Regions from separate parts of the Streptomyces sp. NPDC086835 genome, predicted to be linked through region 1. Evidence: riboswitches for the same ligand, from Rfam matches in the RefSeq annotation. Region 1 holds a riboswitch; each other region holds the start of a gene.

Region 1 (5,961 bases):
CGTGGCGGGAGCCGCTGCTCGGCATCATCGAACAGCGCTGTGTCACCGGCCGTAACGGCGCCGTGTGGCAGGCGGAGATGTACCACCACATCGATTCCACGTCCCGGGTCGACCACCATGAGGCGTTGCGGCTGATGACGCGGCAGTACATCGACTACATGCATCTGAACGCGCCGGTCCACACCTGGCCCGTGGAATGAGAGACGGTTGAAACGGCTGTTGTGAAACGGCAGTCATCGGATGAGTCCGCCGCACCACTCTTCTCCCGCCGGGCTCACCCCGCTACCATCGTCCGCATTGGGAGCGCTCCCACCTCCGTATACCACTCGTACCGCCGCCCTCGGCGGTCCTGCTCGGAGAGGACGTTTCCGTGCGCAGAAGCGCCAGACCACTAGCTGCCTTACTGGCGGCGTTCGCCCTGACGGCCGGGCTGTTCACCGCAGGCAGCCCGGCCGCGGCACGCTCGGGCGAAGCCGCCCCCGCCGCCGAACCATCCGATGTGTCGACGGCCGCGGACACCTACACCTGGAAGAACGTGCGCATCGACGGCGGCGGCTTCGTGCCGGGCATCGTCTTCAACCGCTCGGAGAAGGACCTCGCGTACGCCCGCACCGACATCGGCGGCGCCTACCGCTGGAACGAGGCGGGCAAGGAGTGGACCCCGCTGCTCGACTGGATCGACTGGGACCGATGGGGCTGGACCGGGGTCGTGAGCCTCGCCTCCGACACGGTGGACCCGGACAAGGTGTACGCCGCCGTAGGCACGTACACCAACAGCTGGGACCCCACCAACGGCGCCGTCCTGCGCTCCTTCGACCGGGGCGCCAGCTGGCAGGCCACCACCCTGCCCTTCAAGCTCGGCGGCAACATGCCCGGCCGCGGCATGGGCGAGCGGCTCGCGGTGGACCCCAACAAGAACTCGGTGCTCTACCTCGGCGCCCCCAGCGGCCACGGGCTCTGGCGGTCCACCGACTCGGGGGTGACCTGGTCGAAGGTGACCGCCTTCCCCAACCCCGGCAACTACGCCCAGGACCCGACCGACACCAGCGGCTACGCGAACGACAACCAGGGCGTCGTGTGGGTGACGTTCGACGAGCGCTCCGGCAGCGCGGGCAGCGCCACACAGGACATCTACGTCGGAGTCGCCGACAAGGAGAACACCGTCTACCGCTCGACGGACGGCGGTGCCACCTGGTCGCGGCTCGCCGGACAGCCGACGGGCTATCTGGCCCACAAGGGCGTCCTCGACTCCGCGACCGGTCATCTCCATCTGACCCTGAGCGACACCGGCGGCCCGTACGACGGGGCCAAGGGCCGTATCGCGCGCTACGACACGGCGACCGGCGAGTGGAAGGACACCAGCCCGACCGCCGAGGCCGACACCTACTCCGGCTTCAGCGGGCTGAGCGTGGACCGGCAGCGGCCCGGCACCCTGATGGCCACGGCCTACAGCTCCTGGTGGCCGGACACGCAGATCTTCCGCTCCACGGACAGCGGCGAGACCTGGACCAGGGCCTGGGACTACACCAGTTACCCGAACCGCTCCTTCCGCTACACGCAGGACGTCTCGTCCGTGCCCTGGCTCTCCTGGGGCGCCAACCCGTCCCCGCCCGAGGTCACGCCCAAGCTGGGCTGGATGACGGAGGCGCTGGAGATCGACCCGTTCGACTCGGACCGGATGATGTACGGCACGGGAGCCACCATCTACGGCACCGAGAATCTGCGGACCTGGGACTCCGGCGGCCGGATCACCATCACGCCCATGGTGAAGGGGCTCGAGGAGACGGCCGTCAACGACCTGGTGAGCCCGCCGTCGGGCGCGCCGCTGCTGAGCGCCCTCGGTGACATCGGCGGCTTCCGGCACACCGACCTCGACGCCGTGCCGCCTCTGATGTTCACCTCGCCGAACCTCTCGTCGACCACGAGTCTGGACTTCGCGGAGGCGGCGCCCGCGACGGTCGTACGGGTCGGCAACGCCGACGCCGCCCCGCACATCGGCTTCTCCACGGACAACGGGGCCACCTGGTTCCAGGCCTCGCAGCCTTCGGGCGTGACGGGCGGAGGCACGGTCGCCGCCGCCGCGGACGGCAGCGGTTTCGTCTGGAGCCCGGACGGCACCGGCGTGCACCACACCACCGGGTACGGCAGCTCGTGGAAGGCGTCCACGGGGATCCCCGCCGGCGCGACGGTGGAGTCGGACCGCGAGAACCCGAAGAAGTTCTACGGGTACAAGGCCGGCACCTTCTACGTGTCGCAGGACGGCGGAGCCACGTTCACCGCCAGGGCGTCGAGCGGTCTGCCGCACGAGGGCAACGTCCGTTTCAAGGCCGTGCCCGGCGCGGAGGGTGACGTGTGGCTCGCGGGCGGCACGGCCTCAGGGACGTACGGACTGTGGCACTCGACCGACTCGGGTGCGACCTTCCGGAGGATCGAGGGGGTCGAGCAGGCGGACGCCGTGGGCTTCGGCAAGGCGGCTCCCGGCGCCTCGTACCAGACGATCTTCGTCAGCGCGAAGATCGGCGGGGTGCGCGGCATCTTCCGGTCCACGAACGGCGGCGCCGACTGGACGCGGATCAACGACGACGCGCACCAGTGGGGCTGGACCGGCGCCTCGATCACCGGCGACCCGCGGGTCTACGGGCGGGTGTACGTGTCGACCAACGGGCGCGGCATCCAGTACGGCGAGTCGTCGGACGGTGGCGGCACCGATCCCGGTCCGGGTCCCGACCCGGACCCGCCGGGGGACGCGGGGTGCTCGGTCGCTTACAAGATCACCAACCAGTGGTCCGGTGGCTTCCAGGCCGATGTGACGCTGACCAATACGGGCAGCGCCGCCCTGGACGGCTGGCAGCTGCGCTGGAGCTTCCCCGACGGGCAGAAGGTCGGCCAGATGTGGAACGCCGCCCACCGGCAGAGCGGTGCAGAGGTGACGGCCGAGAACGTCTCCTGGAACGGAAAGGTGGCCGTCGGCGCGTCGGTGTCCTTCGGATTCACCGGCAGCTGGTCGGGCCGCAACACCGCACCGGCCGCCTTCGCCTCGGGCGGTGAGACCTGCACCACACGGGGCTGAGGGGTGAGGCCCGGGTCCTGGCCGGCGGGCGTGCCGCCCAGGACCCGTGGCCGATCGGCCCCCTCTGGAGGGCGCGTTCGGCGCGTGATGTCCGGTATGGCTTGTTTTACCGTCTTGTTTGTTAAGTCTAATTGGGTCTTAATATTGCGAGTTGGCGCCCTTGGGACGCTTTGGCGGTCCCGGTGGTTGTACAGGGAGTCCGTGATGTCGGTCACCTGCCCGGCAGCCGGGGAGAGAGGGCCGGAAGGGGTACTTCCCTTTCCCGGGAAGGGCTTTGAGTTTCTTGACGCGGAACCGACAATTGAAAAGCCGTGCACGGAAGCCTCATTCGGATTGTGATGTGGAATTCGGCACTTGTTTCGCGAGGACGCTCTCGTTTACGGTCACCGTCAATCCGGGTGGACCGCCGAATCCTGCCGCCGTCCGGAATCCGCAACCGCACTCACTTCACGTACGGCAGGAGCGGGGGAACCAGGTAAGTCGCCGAACCGGAATCCGGAACGGCTCGGGGTTAAGTCGCATTCACCTGCGGCCGGGCATCTCCAGCCCGAACCCGACAGCTCACCTCGCAGGCGACGGAGAGGAATTGGCCATGCCCGCAAAGGGTAAGCACCGTCGTCCCAAGTCCCGTTCACTGACCCGCGGATTCGTCGCAGCCGGCACGGGCGGCGCCGCGCTCGCCCTGCCGCTCCTGGGCGGCACCGCTGCTCAGGCGGCACCCGCCGCGGCCCCCGTCGCGGCGGAGCGGACCGTGGCCACCGCCACGACCGTCGCCGCGGCCGCGCAGGCCGTCGCGCAGAAGGCCGGCACCGTCACGTATTCCGTGGTCGCCGGTGACTCGCTTTACAAGATCGCCGAAGACCATTCCCTGAACGGCGGCTGGAAGCAGCTCTACAAGGACAACCGGAAGGCCGTCGGAGCGGACCCGGCGCTGATTCACCCCGGTCTCGAGCTGACGATCGGCGCCAAGGCCAAGGCCGAGGCCGAGCCCAAGGCGAAGCCGCAGGCCAAGGCGAAGGCCGCCCCGAAGGCCGCGGAAGAGGCCGAGGCGTCCGAGAAGGCCGAGCGCGCCGCCGACACCGCCCGCGCGGACCGCTCCGAGCGCAAGGCCGCTCCGGCGGCCCAGGCCGCCGCGGCCCCCGCGAAGCCGGCCTACGCGAACAACCTCGACGGCTGGATCCGCGAGTCGCTGGACATCATGGGCCGGCACGGCATCCCGGGAAGCTACGAAGGCATCCACCGCAACATCATGCGTGAGTCCTCCGGCAACCCGCTGGCCATCAACAACTGGGACATCAACGCCATCAACGGCACGCCCTCCAAGGGCCTGCTCCAGGTCATCCAGCCCACCTTCGACGCCTACCACGTCGAGGGCACGTCCTTCGACCTGTTCGACCCGGTCGCCAACATCACCGCCGCGTGCAACTACGCCGCCGACCGGTACGGCTCGATCGACAACGTGAACGGCCCCTACTGACGGGACCCGCGCGGCGACCGATGAGCCGCCTCCACCTGACGGGCCGGTGCCCGGAACGCCCCACGGCGTTCCGGGCACCGGCCCGTGGCCGTGTCCGGACTTCGCCCGTGCATGCTCGCGCGAGGCCCGCATGTGGCCGCGCGAGGCCCGCAGCGGGTGCTCTGCCCGAGGGCGCACGAGCTCCGTCCGTGGCCCGCCCGGCACCCTGGAACCGCGGTCACGGCCGCTAGGAGGCGGCTCCAGCGGCTCTCGAGCGGCTCCCGAGGTGCCGTGTGCCATCGTGGAGGCGACGGCTCCGGCGGACGATGGCGCGTTGATGTGCCGCGCCGATGCCGACGGGATGCGGTGCGAACACACCGCCGACGGGCCGAGTGCAACGGCCGTGCGGCCGAAAGGCGCAGGTCACAGGCGTTCGGGAAGCGCGCGGGACGCGCCGGGCGACCCGGCACGCGCGCCCGGCGGCGCCAGGCAACTCCCTGCCGTGCAGCTTCCTGGCCTGGCTGAATACGGACAGCCGGCCCCTCCCGGTGATTACCTCTTGTCAGGCGCCGGACGGAAGCAACGGACCGGCCGCCACAGGACACCGGAACGGAACGTACGCCGCACCCGTACTCACGAATGGAGACACTCCATGTCCCGTGCCACCCGTTGTACCGCCGCCGCATCCGCCGTCGCCGCCGCGTTCCTGGGCGGCATCCTGCTGGCCTCCCCGGCGCAGGCGGCCGAGGCGCCGCGGACGGCGCCGGCCTCCGCGGACGACTTCGTCTGGCCGACGCCGCCGGACCTGCCGGACGACGTGGTGTGGCCCTCCCTGCCTTCGCTTCCCGGCCTCCCCGGGCGGCCGGGCGCGCCCGACGACTTCGTCTGGCCGTAACCGCACCGGAGCCGACGATGACGACAGCGATGACGACAACGACGAGGAACCCCGGTTCCGCGAGGACCGTCGCGGGCACCGTGCCGGCGGCCCGCGGGGACCGGCGTCAGATCCACTCCCGCCGGGTGGCCTGCACGCCGGCCTCGAACCGGCTGGACGCCCCGAGCCGGTCCATCAGTTCGGCCACGATGCGCCGCTCGGTGCGCACACCGATGCCCAGCGCCCTCGCCACGGCCTCGTCGGTGAGTCCGGTGGCGAGCAGCTGGAGCAACTTGCGCTCCTGCGGGGTCAGTCCGCCGGCCCGGCAGACCGGGGCGTCCATGGGGCTCGCGTGCTCCCAGTACGCCTCGAACAGTGCCCGCATGGCGAGGACCACCGGGGGACTGCTGAACAGCAGTGCCGAGGGCTGTGCCTGGCCCGGGAGGCCGGCGACGATCGCGGCCGAGGTGTCGACGATGAGCAGCCGCATCGGCAGGGTCGGCGAGGTCCGTATCTCGCTCTGCCGCTCCGCCATCCACTGGGCGTGCGCCTTGGTGACAC
Region 2 (5,961 bases), on a different contig from region 1:
CCCGAAGGACACGAGCTCTCCGACGCCGAGGCACAGGCATGGACGGAGCTGGATCCGCTCTTCCCCTACAGCCGCCACCCGCACCGTTCCGCCGGGCTGCCGTGCCGCACGGGCGAGAGTGTCGTCTCGGTGGACGGCGAGGGGACCGTGCGCCGCTGCCACTTCGTCCGCGCGGAGCTGGGCAACCTCTACGACGGCTCGTACCGCCGCGCACTGCGCCCCCGCGCCTGCCCACTCGCCGTGTGCGACTGCCACATCGGGTACGTCCACCTGGAGACGTTGCCGCTGTACGACGTCTTCGCGGGCGGAGTCCTCGAACGGATCCCGTCGCCGATTCCTCCGGCGGCTCCGTCCGCCCTCACGCAGGACTTGTCCGGTCGATCAGGTCGATCTTCGTCCCGCACTCACATCGGTTCGCCGCCGGGCCGCTCCGCGCGGAGCATGGAGTAGATCACCGCATCACGCCACTGCCCGCCGAGCCACACCGCGGAGCGCAGCACACCCTCCCTGACGAGACCCGCCTTCTCCACGGCACGCCGCTCGGCGAGGTTGGCCCAGTCCGTCCATGCCTGGATCCGTCCGGCCATGGTGTGGTCGAAGAGGTACTCCGCCGGCAGCCGCTGGGCCTGGATGCCTGCGCCCCGGAAAGATCGTCCGGACAGGCCCTGGGCGGTCCGGGCGCACCGACGCCGCCTCGGCGGTCCGGACCACCGCGCGCTCCGGACCGCAGTGCGCCTCAGAGGGGCAGCAGGTCGGGGCGCTTGGCCTCCACATGATCGCCGGAGCTCTCGCCGCGGAGCCGCCGCCCGATCCAGGGCACCAGATACTCGCGCGCCCACTGGATGTCGTCCCGGCGCACCTCGAGCGTCCCGCGCGGGGGCAGCGGCGGCCACGGCTGGTCGGGATCGGCGGGCACCTCGATCCCGAGGACCTGAGCGGCGCGCAGCGCGACCCTGGTGTGCCCCTCGGGTGACAGGTGGAGCCGGTCGGCGTCCCAAGCACGCCGGTCCTGGACGGACTTGAGCGACCACAGGTCCAGCACGGGGCAGTCGTAGCGGTCGGCGATGGCCCGTACGTGGGCGGTGTACGTGGCGATCTTGCCGCGCAGATGCCGCAGGACCGGCACGTCCCGGGTGTCGAAACCGGTGGTCACCATGACGGTGCCGACGGAGCCGGCCAGGTCGGCCACCGCGCGTTCGAAGCGTTCCGCGACGTCGTCGGGGTCGGAGCCGGGCCGGATGATGTCGTTGCCGCCGGCGCAGAAGGTCACCAGGTCCGGCGCGAGTTGGCGCGCCCTCGGCACCTGCTCCTCGACGATCTGGTCGAGGAGGCGGCCGCGTACGGCGAGGTTGGCGTACCGGAAGGAGTGCTCCGGCCTCCGGTCGGCGAGCAGGACGGCGAACCGGTCCGCCCATCCGACGAATCTCCCGTCGGGCCCCGGGTCCCCCACGCCTTCGGTGAAGCTGTCACCGATCGCCGCGTACGACCCGAATACGCCACTGTTCTCTGTTCTCGAATCGTCTGCCACGGGAGCACATCTTTCCTTCACGGATGTGACCTACGCGACCGTAAGGAGGGGTTGACGCGCCGTGATCTTTACCACCCGTCAAATTCCGGCAGGCCGGAATACGCGGAAGCCCCCGCTCCGCCTGATGCGGAACGGGGACTCACCTGCGGGCGGTGTGCGGCCGGACGACTCAGAGGGAGACGCCGTGCTGGCGCAGGTAGGCCAGCGGGTCGATGTCCGAACCGTAGGAGGGGCCGGTGCGGACCTCGAAGTGCAGGTGCGGACCCGAGGAGTTGCCGGTGGAACCGGACAGCCCGATCTGCTGACCACCGGTCACCGACTGGCCGCTGGAGACGGCGAGCGAGGAGAGGTGGGCGTACTGCGAGTAGGTGCCGTCCGTGTGCTGGATGACGACCTCGTTGCCGTAGGCACCGCCCCAGCCGGCGGAGACGACGGTACCCGCGCCGATGGCCTTGACGGAGCTGCCGGAGGGGGCGGCGAAATCGACACCGGTGTGGTAGCCGCTGGACCACATGGCACCGGAGGCCCGGTACGGGGTGGTGACGCCCGCGTCGACGGGGGCACTGAAGCCGGAACCGGACGAAGTGGTCGCGGCCTCCTTGGCGGGAGCCTTGGCCTGCGGAGCCTCGGCCTTGGGCGCGGCGGACCGCGAGTCGTCGCGGGACGGGCGGGTCTGGGACTCGGAGCGGGGCTCCGGGTCGTTCTTCGCCTTGTTCTTCGCGCCGATCGTCAGCTCCAGACCCGGGTGGATCAGCGACGGGTCGGCACCGATGACACGGCGGTTGTCGTTGAAGAGCTGCTTCCAGCCTCCGCGGACGTCCTGCTCGGCGGCGATCTTCGACAGGTAGTCCCCGGCGACGACCGTGTACGTCTTGGGAGCCTTCTTGGCGGCGGGAGCGGCCGCGGGCGCGGAGGCCGGGGCCGCGGCGGCGGCGGCCTTCTCCGCTACGGCCGGAGCCTCCGCCGGGGCGGCATTGGCCGTGGTGGCGCCGAACAGCGGGAGCGCGATGGCGGCGCCACCCGTACCGGCGACGACGAAGCCGCGGGTGATCGGGTTGGTCTTGGGACGGCGGTGCTTACCCTTCGCGGGCATGGCGCATTCCTCTCCGGCGCCTACGAGGTGAGCTGTCGGGTTCGGGCTGGAGATGCCCGGTCGCACACGCGGTGCGACTTCACCCCAAGCCGTCCGGATTGTCCGGATGCGGCGTACTACCTGGGTCCCCCGCTCCTGCCACGCGTGGATAGGGTCGAATTCCGGGCGGCGGCAGGATTAGGCGGTCCGTCCGGATTGAGCGTGACCGTAGGCGAGTCGGGCAGCGTGGGACAAGCCGCGACTTTCCACGATCAATGACCGGCGCCCCGTCTTCACGGATTCGCGGTCACCCTCCGTCGACAAGAGACGGCCAATTACCTTGCCGGCAACGGAATTCACATCGGCGCCGCGGCCACAGAACGTCACGGATATGACGCTGCTCACGAGACGGAACCCATCTCCCCTTCTTACGGGGCACGTTATACGCAACCATCCAATTCGGACAGAAGCATCATTTAGTCATCTAGTCCCGCACTTGCCCATCAAAACCCGCCACCCTTGCCCCACTTCGCAGCCCGCCGACGAAAGCCCGTGACACCGGTCACTTCCGGCCGACCGGCCAGGGACTCCTTCTCCTCGCCTCCTGCGCTCCGCCGGTTTCCGTCGCCGTCGGCTGCCGGTCCCGTTCCGCAATTCCCGCTCCCCCTTTACGAGCAAGGCGAATTGAGGCCGGTGGATCACATCCGACGGAGCCGGATCACTGTGGCGTCGAAATCACCCTTCAGTCCGGTGTGAATTCCGTGGTGAAGCAGCACCCCGCCCTGGTGGACCGCTCCGGTGTCGGCACACACGTAGGCCGCCGTCGCCTCGACGCCGCGCAGCCGGAGCGCCGGCGGCCGCTCCCCGTAGCTCTGGGCCTGGAGCAGCGCGAGCACCACCGTCTCCTCGTCCCGTACGTACTGCACGGCACTGAGACCGCCCTCCGGCGCCCGCAGCCGGTACAGCTCGCCGTGCTGGACCAGCGGCCTGATCTCCTTGTAGAGCCGGACCCAGTCGCGCGCCTCCGCCAGCTCCGCCTCGCTCCAGGCCGAGAGGTCTGCGCCGACGCCCAGCACCCCGGCCATGGCGCTCACGAACCGGAAGCGCAGACTGCTGCGGCGACCGTTGAGCTGGACGCCTGGGCTGTCGGTGACCCAGGCCGCCATGACCCGGGCCGGATGCAGCTGGCTGAAGCCGTGCTGGACGGCGAGCCGGTCCAGCGGGTCCGTATTGTCCGATGTCCACACCTGGTCGGTGCGGGCGAGGACCCCCAGATCGATCCTGCCGCCCCCGCCGGAGCAGGACTCGAAGGCGACCGTGGGATGCGCCGCCCGCAGCCGGTCCAGCAGCCCGTAGAAGCCTTCGACGTGCTCGGTCCACAGTTTCTGCGGGTACGGCTCCCCCGGCCAGCCCGTATCCGTGAAGCAGCGGTTGAAGTCCCACTTCACATGGTCCACCGGCGCTCCGGAGAGCAGTGTGTCGAGCTGCTCCCACAGGTACGCCCGTACGTCCTCGCGTGCGAGGTTGAGCACCAGCTGGTTGCGGAACTCGGTCCGTGTCCGCCCCGGATGGTGCTGGACCCAGTCGGGATGCGCCCGGTAGAGGTCGCTGTCCTCGTTGACCATCTCCGGCTCCACCCAGATGCCGAACTTCATGCCGAGCGCGTGCACTTCGGCTGCCAGCGGCCCCAGCCCGCCGGGGAAGCGGTCCGGGTTCGGTGTCCAGTCGCCGAGCCCGGACCGGTCTCCGGTGCGCCGCCCGAACCAGCCGTCGTCCACGACGAACAGCTCGACGCCCATAGCGGCGGCCCGCCGGGCGAGCGCCGACTGCTGGTGCTGCGAGATGTCGAAGCCGGTGGCCTCCCACGAGTTGTAGAGCACGGGCCGCACCTGGCCGGCGTCGGGAATCACGTGGGCCAGCTGCCAGGCGTGCCACGCCCTGCTCGCTCCGCCGAATCCCCCGTCGCTCCACAGGCCGGCGAAGACGGGCGAGGTGTACGTCCCGCCCGGCGCGAGCCGCTGAAGCCCCGAGTCGTCGTGCCCCGCCCCTCCGGTGATCTGTACGGCCCCGTCCGGCAGCCGCTGCACGCAGATCCGCCACGATCCGGACCAGCCGAGGGCCAAGCCGTACACCTCGCCGTGTTCCTCGGTGGCGCCTTCCGCGTCCAGGGCCACCCAGGGCAGGTGCTGGTGACCGGTGTGACCGCGCCGGCTGCCGATCGTCGTCTCCCCGTACGGGAGCGTGTCGCGCACGAGCCGGGACTCGGCGGCCCAGCGGCCGTGCAGCTGGGAGAGCCGCCACGCCTCCCGCAGCGGCAGTGTCCAGGCGGCGGCATCGGCCCGGAGCAGTTCGAGGTCGGGGCCCGTGCCCTCGTGTGCGACGGTGACCCAGCGTTCGATCACGTCGCTGTCGCCGCGCATGCGGTAGTGGAGGGTCAGGCCGAGGCCCACCAGCTCGTCGCGGAAGCGCAGCCTCAGCTCGTCGTCCTCGGTGGTCCAGCCGGCGAAGGTCCATTCCGTGCCGCGGACGCTCTCGGTCCTGACCGACAGCGCCGGGCGCACGAAGCGCGGACCGCCTTCGACGGGGTATTCCTCGCGGCCGTCGAGCGGGGACTCGAAGGGCCGGTACGGCGGCGGGCCCGCGGCCGCGAGGGCCTCCACGGCGGCGGCCGGGATACGCCCGCCCCAGTGGAGGTGCACCACCTCGTCCGCGTCGGTGAGGTGGAGGGCGTAGCTGCTCGTGGGCCCGGAGAGGACCCAGGTACGCCCTTTGCCAACGTTCTCGATCATCTGACCCCTCGGATACTCACAGCTCCGCACAGGCCCGCACATCATCCGCCGGGCGGCCCACGGTGGCAACGGCGCGTGGGGGCGCCAACCACCGTGCCCGGCGGCCAGGATGACCGGCCGATGCACGTGTGTCGTATGGTCGAGGCCGCGCCATCGCCCGGCGAACAGCGCCGGCGACTGTCCTCCGAAGGAGTCCCCGTGACGCAGCAGCTGCCGCAGGTCCCCTCTACAGAGCCCGAGCTGACCGGGGTCCGTAACTTCCGGGACGTGGGCGGCCTGCCGACGACGGACGGGCGGCGGGTGCGGCCCGGCAGGCTCTTCCGCAGCGGCCACCTGGCACACGCGACGGCGGCCGACGCCGCGTTCCTGTCGACCCTGGGCCTCCACACGATCTTCGACTTCCGCAACGCGGCGGACCAGAAGCTCGAGGGGCCGGACATCGACCTGCCCGGAGTGCGCAATGTGAACCTGCCGCTGAGCGATCCCGCGGACGGCGCGGAGTTCTGGACGATGGTCCGGGACGGGAATCTGGACCAGCTGAAGTCGATCCTCGCGGACGGCAAGGCCGCCGG
Region 3 (5,961 bases), on a different contig from region 1:
CGCGGCGGCGAGTTTGCTCCGCACGGCGGCCTTGTGGCCGGCCAGTTCCTTGCGGCGCGCCTCGAGTTCGGCGATCCGGTCACCGGCCTGGGCCCTGAGCTGTGCGAGTTCCCTCAACTGCCGCCGCACGTCGGAGACCGCGGCGGCCTGCAGCGCTCCGGCCCGTTCCGCGAGAGCGGCGCGCCGGAGGTACTCCTCCGGGGCGGAGGTCAGGGCGAGCCGCAGACCGGGATCCATGCCGCCGTCGCGGTACTGGGCGGTGGCGAGGGAACCGAGGGCGTTACGGGAGGTGTTGAGGCTGTCGGTCCGGCGCGCCGCCTCGTCGCGCAGCGAGTCCAGCGATCTGCGGGCGCTCTCCGCCCGTTCCTTGGCTCCGTTGAGCTTCTCGGTGGCGACCTCCGCCTCCTGGTACAGCTTGTCGACCCTGGCCTGGATCTGCGCCGGGGTGAGGCCCGGCTCCGCGTGCCCCGTGCCGTCGAACGCTGTCGTGGCCGCCGCGCCCGCCAGGGCGAGCGTGAGCGCGGTACGGGCGGCCGGTCCGTCGAGCCGGCGTTCACGGGGTTTTCGGTGTTCCCGGTGTGCTGCCACGAGGGCTTCCACGTCCTTCCGTCGTCCCTGCCGCCGCACTTGCGTCCGGCGGCGGGCCGCACAGGGGGAGCGGTCCGCCGCAGGACCTTCCGGCGGTGGTGGCCGAGTGCCGTCCGGCTGTGCGACGGCTCGCGGGGAGTCGGCCACCTGGCGCAGGACGCTACGACCGCGTCGACGGGGGCGGGACACAACGACCGTAAATCTCCGGAAATGGGCGTCCGGCAACCGTTGATGAACGGCCGTCCGTCGTCGCGGACGCGCATCGCGTCGGTCCCTGGACCGATGCCGCGGACAGGGCCACCTGCCCGGCTGACGGTGGTATGGGCCCAGCTAGGCTCCGGCCCATGGACGTACTCATCAATGTCTTCGTCGCACTGCACATCATCGGCATCGCCTCGCTGCTGGGCGGGTTCCTGACCCAGATGAAGGCGATGGGCGAGGGCACCGCCCGCTTCAGCCCCGCGATGCTGCACGGTGCGCTGACCATGCTGGTCACGGGTGTGGCCCTGGTGGGTCTGAACCAGGCGGACGACCAGACGGTCAACAACCTCAAGATCGGCATCAAGCTGGCGGTGCTGGTCGTGATCCTCGGCCTCGTGTACGTCAAGAGGGACGAGGAGAAGGTCGACAAGGCGCTCTTCGGCGCGGTGGGCGGCCTGACCTTGGCCAACATCTTCATCGCCACGCTCTGGACCTGACCCGAGCGCGGACATGACGGTGCCCGGGCGGCTCGGCCGCCCGGGCACCGGTGCGCCGGGGCACCCCGCGTCGGCCCCGCAGGGCTTCAGGCGGGGCGGACGCTGCCGTAGATCGGCATGTAGTAGATGGACTCCTCGCGGACGTTCGTGCCCGGCTTGGGCGCGTGGATCATCTTGCCGTCGCCGATGTAGATGCCGACGTGGCTGATGTCGTCGTAGAAGAAGACCAGGTCGCCGGGGAGCAGGTCGGCCGTCTCGACACGGGTGCCGACCTTCACCTGGTCCCAGGTGGTGCGCGGCAGGTCCACCCCCGCCGCCTTCCACGCGGCCGCGGTGAGGCCGGAGCAGTCGTAGGAGCTCGGGCCCGTCGCGCCCCAGACGTACGGCTTGCCGATCTGGGCACGGGCGAACGCGAGGACCTTGTCCGCCTTGGCCGCGTACGTGCCGTCGTCGGTGCCGGTGCCCGGATCGGTGGTGCCCGTGTCCGGGGTGGTCTCGCGCTCCTGCTGCTGCCGCTCGGCCTCCGCCCGGGCGGCTGCCTCCGCCTTCGCCTTGGCCTCGGCCTTGCGGCGCGCCTCCTCTTCCTTCTCCCGCTCGATCGCGGCGAGGCGTGCCTTCTCCTCCGCCGTCAGCTTCGAGAGCAGGGCGCGTGCCTCCGCGAGCTTGGTCTGCACCGTCTGCTTGCTGGTGCGCAGGGCCTCCTGGGAGTCCGTGAGGGACTCGAGGCGCTTGGTGGCCTCCGCGCGCTGCTTCGCGGCCGCGGCCCGCTCGGTCTCGTACTCACTGACGGCCCTGCGCTGCTGGTCCGTCATCCGGTCCATCAGCTGGGTCTGGTCGAAGTACGCCTGGGGGCTGTCCGCGAACATCAGCGCGGCGGTGGGGGTGACGGAACCGGTGCGGTACTGCGCCGCCGCGTAGTTGCCGAGGGCGCGGCGGGACTCGTTCAGCTTCTCCGTGCGCTTGGCGGCCTCGTCGAGCAGCTGGTCGACCTCTTGGCGCTTCTCCGCCGTGGCTTCCTTCGCCTTGTTGAACTCCTGCGTCGCGCTGCCCGCCTGCCGGTACAGGTCGTCGACCTTCTTCTGCACCTCTTCGATGCTGGGCTTCGGGTCGGACGGCGCGGCGGTGGCACTCTGGGTGGAGAGCAGTGTCACACCGGCGAGGGCGGCCGTGGTGAATCCGACGGCGGTGGACGGTTTTGCGGTACGGCTGCGGGTCTTGCGATGCGACGCCAACGCCGGCATCTCCTTCTTCCGTGGACCGCCTACCGGGTTAGCTGTCGGGTTCGGGCGAACGGAAGACGCCCTACGGACCGAGCGGGGCACGGTCCGATTCACCCCGGTGGTGCTTGGTGGGTCCCCGGTTCCGAACTCCCTCGGGAGGAGCCCGGATTCGGCGCAGGCCGCCCGTTCGGCGTGGTTCGCCGGGAGGGGTGCGGGCCGCCTGGTCGAGCACGCTAGCCAACTCGTGCGCCTGCTGTGAAGGTTGATGTTCGATATGTCCGATACATTTTCGTGACCTTTTCGGTGGCGGGTCGCCTGCCCGTCCGCCGGTCGCCCGGCGGATCCGCCCTGTCACCTACCGTGGCGTCCGCCGGTGTGCCGGTGCGGCCACGGTTGTCGGTCCGGCCGCCTAGACTCGTTAAGCGATGAGCAGCCTCTTTGACGACAGCTTCCTGGCGGACCTCCGGCCCGACGCGGACGGGCCCCCGCCGCCGCCCGAGGACCCGGCTCCGGAGCAGCTTCCGGACGACCTCTTCCAGGGCGCCTTCGACGTGCCTCCGGCCCGCGACGGGTACTACCGCGACGGCGCCCCGCGCCCCGTCGTGGACCCCGCCGCCCTGCTCGACGGGCTGAACGAGCAGCAGCGCGCCGCCGTCGTGCACACAGGGTCACCGCTGCTCATCGTGGCCGGCGCCGGCTCCGGCAAGACCCGGGTGCTCACCCATCGCATCGCCCACCTGCTGGGCACGCGCCGGGTCCACCCCGGCCAGATACTGGCGATCACCTTCACCAACAAGGCCGCCGGCGAGATGAAGGAACGCGTCGAGCAGCTGGTGGGCCCGCGCGCCAACGCGATGTGGGTCATGACCTTCCACAGCGCCTGCGTCCGCATCCTGCGCCGCGAGTCCAAGAAGCTGGGCTTCACCTCGTCGTTCTCGATCTACGACGCGGCGGACTCGAAGCGCCTGATGTCGCTGGTCTGCCGCGATCTCGACCTCGACCCGAAGAAGTTCCCGCCGAAGTCCTTCAGCGCCAAGATCTCGAACCTGAAGAACGAGCTGATCGACGAGGAGACCTTCGCCGACCAGGCGGTCGACGGATTCGAGAAGACGCTCGCCGAGGCGTACCGGATGTACCAGGCGCGGCTGCGCGAGGCCAACGCCCTGGACTTCGACGACATCATCATGACCACCGTCCACCTGCTCCAGGCGTTCCCGGACGTCGCCGAGCACTACCAGCGGCGGTTCCGGCACGTCCTCGTCGACGAGTACCAGGACACCAACCACGCTCAGTACACGCTCGTGCGCGAACTGGTGGGCAAGGGGTACGAGGACCTGGAGCCCGCGGAGCTGTGCGTCGTCGGTGACGCCGACCAGTCGATCTACGCCTTCCGCGGCGCGACCATCCGCAACATCCTCCAGTTCGAGGAGGACTATCCGGACGCGACGACGATCCTGCTGGAGCAGAACTACCGCTCCACCCAGACGATCCTCTCCGCCGCCAACGCCGTCATCGAGCGCAACGAGTCCCGTCGCCCCAAGAACCTGTGGACGAACGCAGGCGCCGGCGCCCAGATCACCGGCTATGTCGCGGACACGGAGCACGACGAGGCCCAGTTCGTCGCGGACGAGATCGACCGGCTCACGGACGCGGGCGAGGCGAAGGCCGGCGACGTCGCCGTCTTCTACCGCACGAACGCCCAGTCGCGTGTCTTCGAGGAGATCTTCATCCGCGTCGGCCTGCCCTACAAGGTCGTCGGCGGTGTCCGCTTCTACGAGCGCAAGGAGGTCCGCGACGTGCTGGCCTACCTGCGGGTCCTCGCCAACCCCGAGGACAACGTCCCGCTGCGCCGCATCCTGAACGTGCCCAAGCGCGGCATCGGCGAGCGTGCGGAGGCGATGATCGACGCCCTCGCGCTGCGCGAGAAGATCACTTTCCCGCAGGCGCTGCGCCGCGTCGACGAGGCGTACGGCATGGCGGCCCGCTCGGCCAACGCGGTCAAGCGGTTCAACGTGCTGATGGAGGAGCTGCGCACGATCGTCGACTCGGGCGCGGGTCCGGCCGTCGTGCTCGAGGCCGTGCTGGAGCGGACCGGCTATCTCGCGGAGCTCCAGGCGTCCACGGACCCCCAGGACGAGACGCGCATCGAGAACCTCCAGGAACTGGCCGCCGTGGCGCTCGAGTTCGAGCAGGCCCGCGGTGAGGAGGAGGGCACCGGCACACTCGCCGAGTTCCTCGAGCAGGTGGCGCTCGTCGCCGACTCCGACCAGATCCCCGACGAGGACGAAGAGGGCACCGGCGTCATCACGCTGATGACCCTGCACACCGCGAAGGGCCTCGAGTTCCCGGTCGTGTTCCTCACCGGCATGGAGGACGGCGTCTTCCCGCACATGCGGGCCCTCGGGCAGACGAAGGAGCTCGAGGAGGAGCGGCGCCTGGCCTACGTGGGCATCACCCGCGCCCGCGAACGGCTCTATCTGACCCGGTCCTCGATGCGCAGCGCCTGGGGACAGCCGTCGTACAACCCGCCGTCGCGGTTCCTCGAGGAGATCCCCGGTCAGCACCTGACCTGGAAGCGGACGGGCCCGATGGCGGCCCCCGCCGGACCGACGTCCGGCATCGCCTCGTCACTGTCCTCCTCGCGTTCGCGTGGCGGCGCCTCCGGCTTCGCCACGCGGCGTACGAGCGACAAGCCGGTGATCTCGCTGGCGGTGGGCGACCGGGTCACGCACGATCAGTTCGGCCTGGGGACCGTGGTCGAGGTGAAGGGCTCGGGGTCCGAGGCACAGGCGACGATCGACTTCGGGGACGAGAAGCCGAAGCGGCTGCTGCTCAGGTACGCCCCGGTCGAGAAGCTCTGAAGGCGCCCGGCCCCCGCGGGGGCCGGCACGCCGGAGATCCCAGGACGCGTACGTGCGTACGTCAGGCGTGTGCGGAAGCCTGTCCCGAGGACCGCGCGTGCACGCGCGCGCCGACAGCCGCCCGTGCGGGCAGGCTTGACGCGGCTTTCGGCAGACGGACGGGGCTACGCGGGGTCGAGGCCGTGGCTGCGCAGCCACGGCAGCGGGTCTATCGCCGCGCCGCCGCCGGGCCGGACCTCGAAGTGGAGGTGCGGTCCGGTCGAGTTGCCCGAGTTGCCCGAGTAGGCGATGACGTCGCCGGCCTTGACGGAGCCGCTACGGATCTTGGTGCTGCTCAGGTGGCAGTACCAGGTCTCCGTGCCGTCGGCCGCGGTCACGATGGCCATGTTGCCGTAGGCGCTGTTCCACTGGGTGCGGACGGTGCCGTCCGTCGCGGCCATGACCTCGGTGCCGTACTGGACGGGGAAGTCGATACCGCTGTGCAGGGACATCCAGTTGACACCGGACTGGCCGTAGTACGCGCTGAGTCCGTCCTGCTTCACCGGCAGCACGAACTTGGGGCGGAGCGCCTCGCGGCGGGCTGCCTCTTCCTCG

Evidence for each region. A riboswitch is a leader RNA that binds a small molecule or an ion and turns the genes downstream of it on or off. The one in region 1 is predicted to bind cyclic di-AMP.
Region 2: it holds a riboswitch for cyclic di-AMP, as region 1 does, so the genes downstream of both, ACIPJI_RS20835 (peptidoglycan DD-metalloendopeptidase family protein) here and ACIPJI_RS25515 (transglycosylase SLT domain-containing protein) in region 1, are expected to answer to the same signal.
Region 3: it holds a riboswitch for cyclic di-AMP, as region 1 does, so the genes downstream of both, ACIPJI_RS07425 (NlpC/P60 family protein) here and ACIPJI_RS25515 (transglycosylase SLT domain-containing protein) in region 1, are expected to answer to the same signal.

The regions. Positions count from the first base shown of each region.
Region 1 covers NZ_JBIVAU010000008.1:303,597-309,557, reverse strand. The annotation lists gene ACIPJI_RS25525 (glutamate--cysteine ligase) at 1-200, shown strand, start outside; gene ACIPJI_RS25520 (cellulose binding domain-containing protein) at 371-3,070, shown strand; cyclic di-AMP (ydaO/yuaA leader) riboswitch at 3,500-3,658, shown strand; gene ACIPJI_RS25515 (transglycosylase SLT domain-containing protein) at 3,663-4,547, shown strand; gene ACIPJI_RS25510 (hypothetical protein) at 5,179-5,421, shown strand; gene ACIPJI_RS25505 (helix-turn-helix transcriptional regulator) at 5,528-5,961, opposite strand, start outside.
Region 2 covers NZ_JBIVAU010000006.1:165,568-171,528, forward strand. The annotation lists gene ACIPJI_RS20820 (STM4011 family radical SAM protein) at 1-450, shown strand, start outside; gene ACIPJI_RS20825 (GNAT family N-acetyltransferase) at 405-587, opposite strand; gene ACIPJI_RS20830 (SGNH/GDSL hydrolase family protein) at 737-1,528, opposite strand; gene ACIPJI_RS20835 (peptidoglycan DD-metalloendopeptidase family protein) at 1,698-2,621, opposite strand; cyclic di-AMP (ydaO/yuaA leader) riboswitch at 2,626-2,787, opposite strand; gene ACIPJI_RS20840 (alpha-galactosidase) at 3,299-5,389, opposite strand; gene ACIPJI_RS20845 (tyrosine-protein phosphatase) at 5,588-5,961, shown strand, end outside.
Region 3 covers NZ_JBIVAU010000002.1:276,956-282,916, forward strand. The annotation lists gene ACIPJI_RS07415 (NlpC/P60 family protein) at 1-588, opposite strand, end outside; gene ACIPJI_RS07420 (hypothetical protein) at 933-1,286, shown strand; gene ACIPJI_RS07425 (NlpC/P60 family protein) at 1,373-2,527, opposite strand; cyclic di-AMP (ydaO/yuaA leader) riboswitch at 2,529-2,691, opposite strand; gene pcrA (DNA helicase PcrA) at 2,932-5,367, shown strand; gene ACIPJI_RS07435 (M23 family metallopeptidase) at 5,532-5,961, opposite strand, start outside.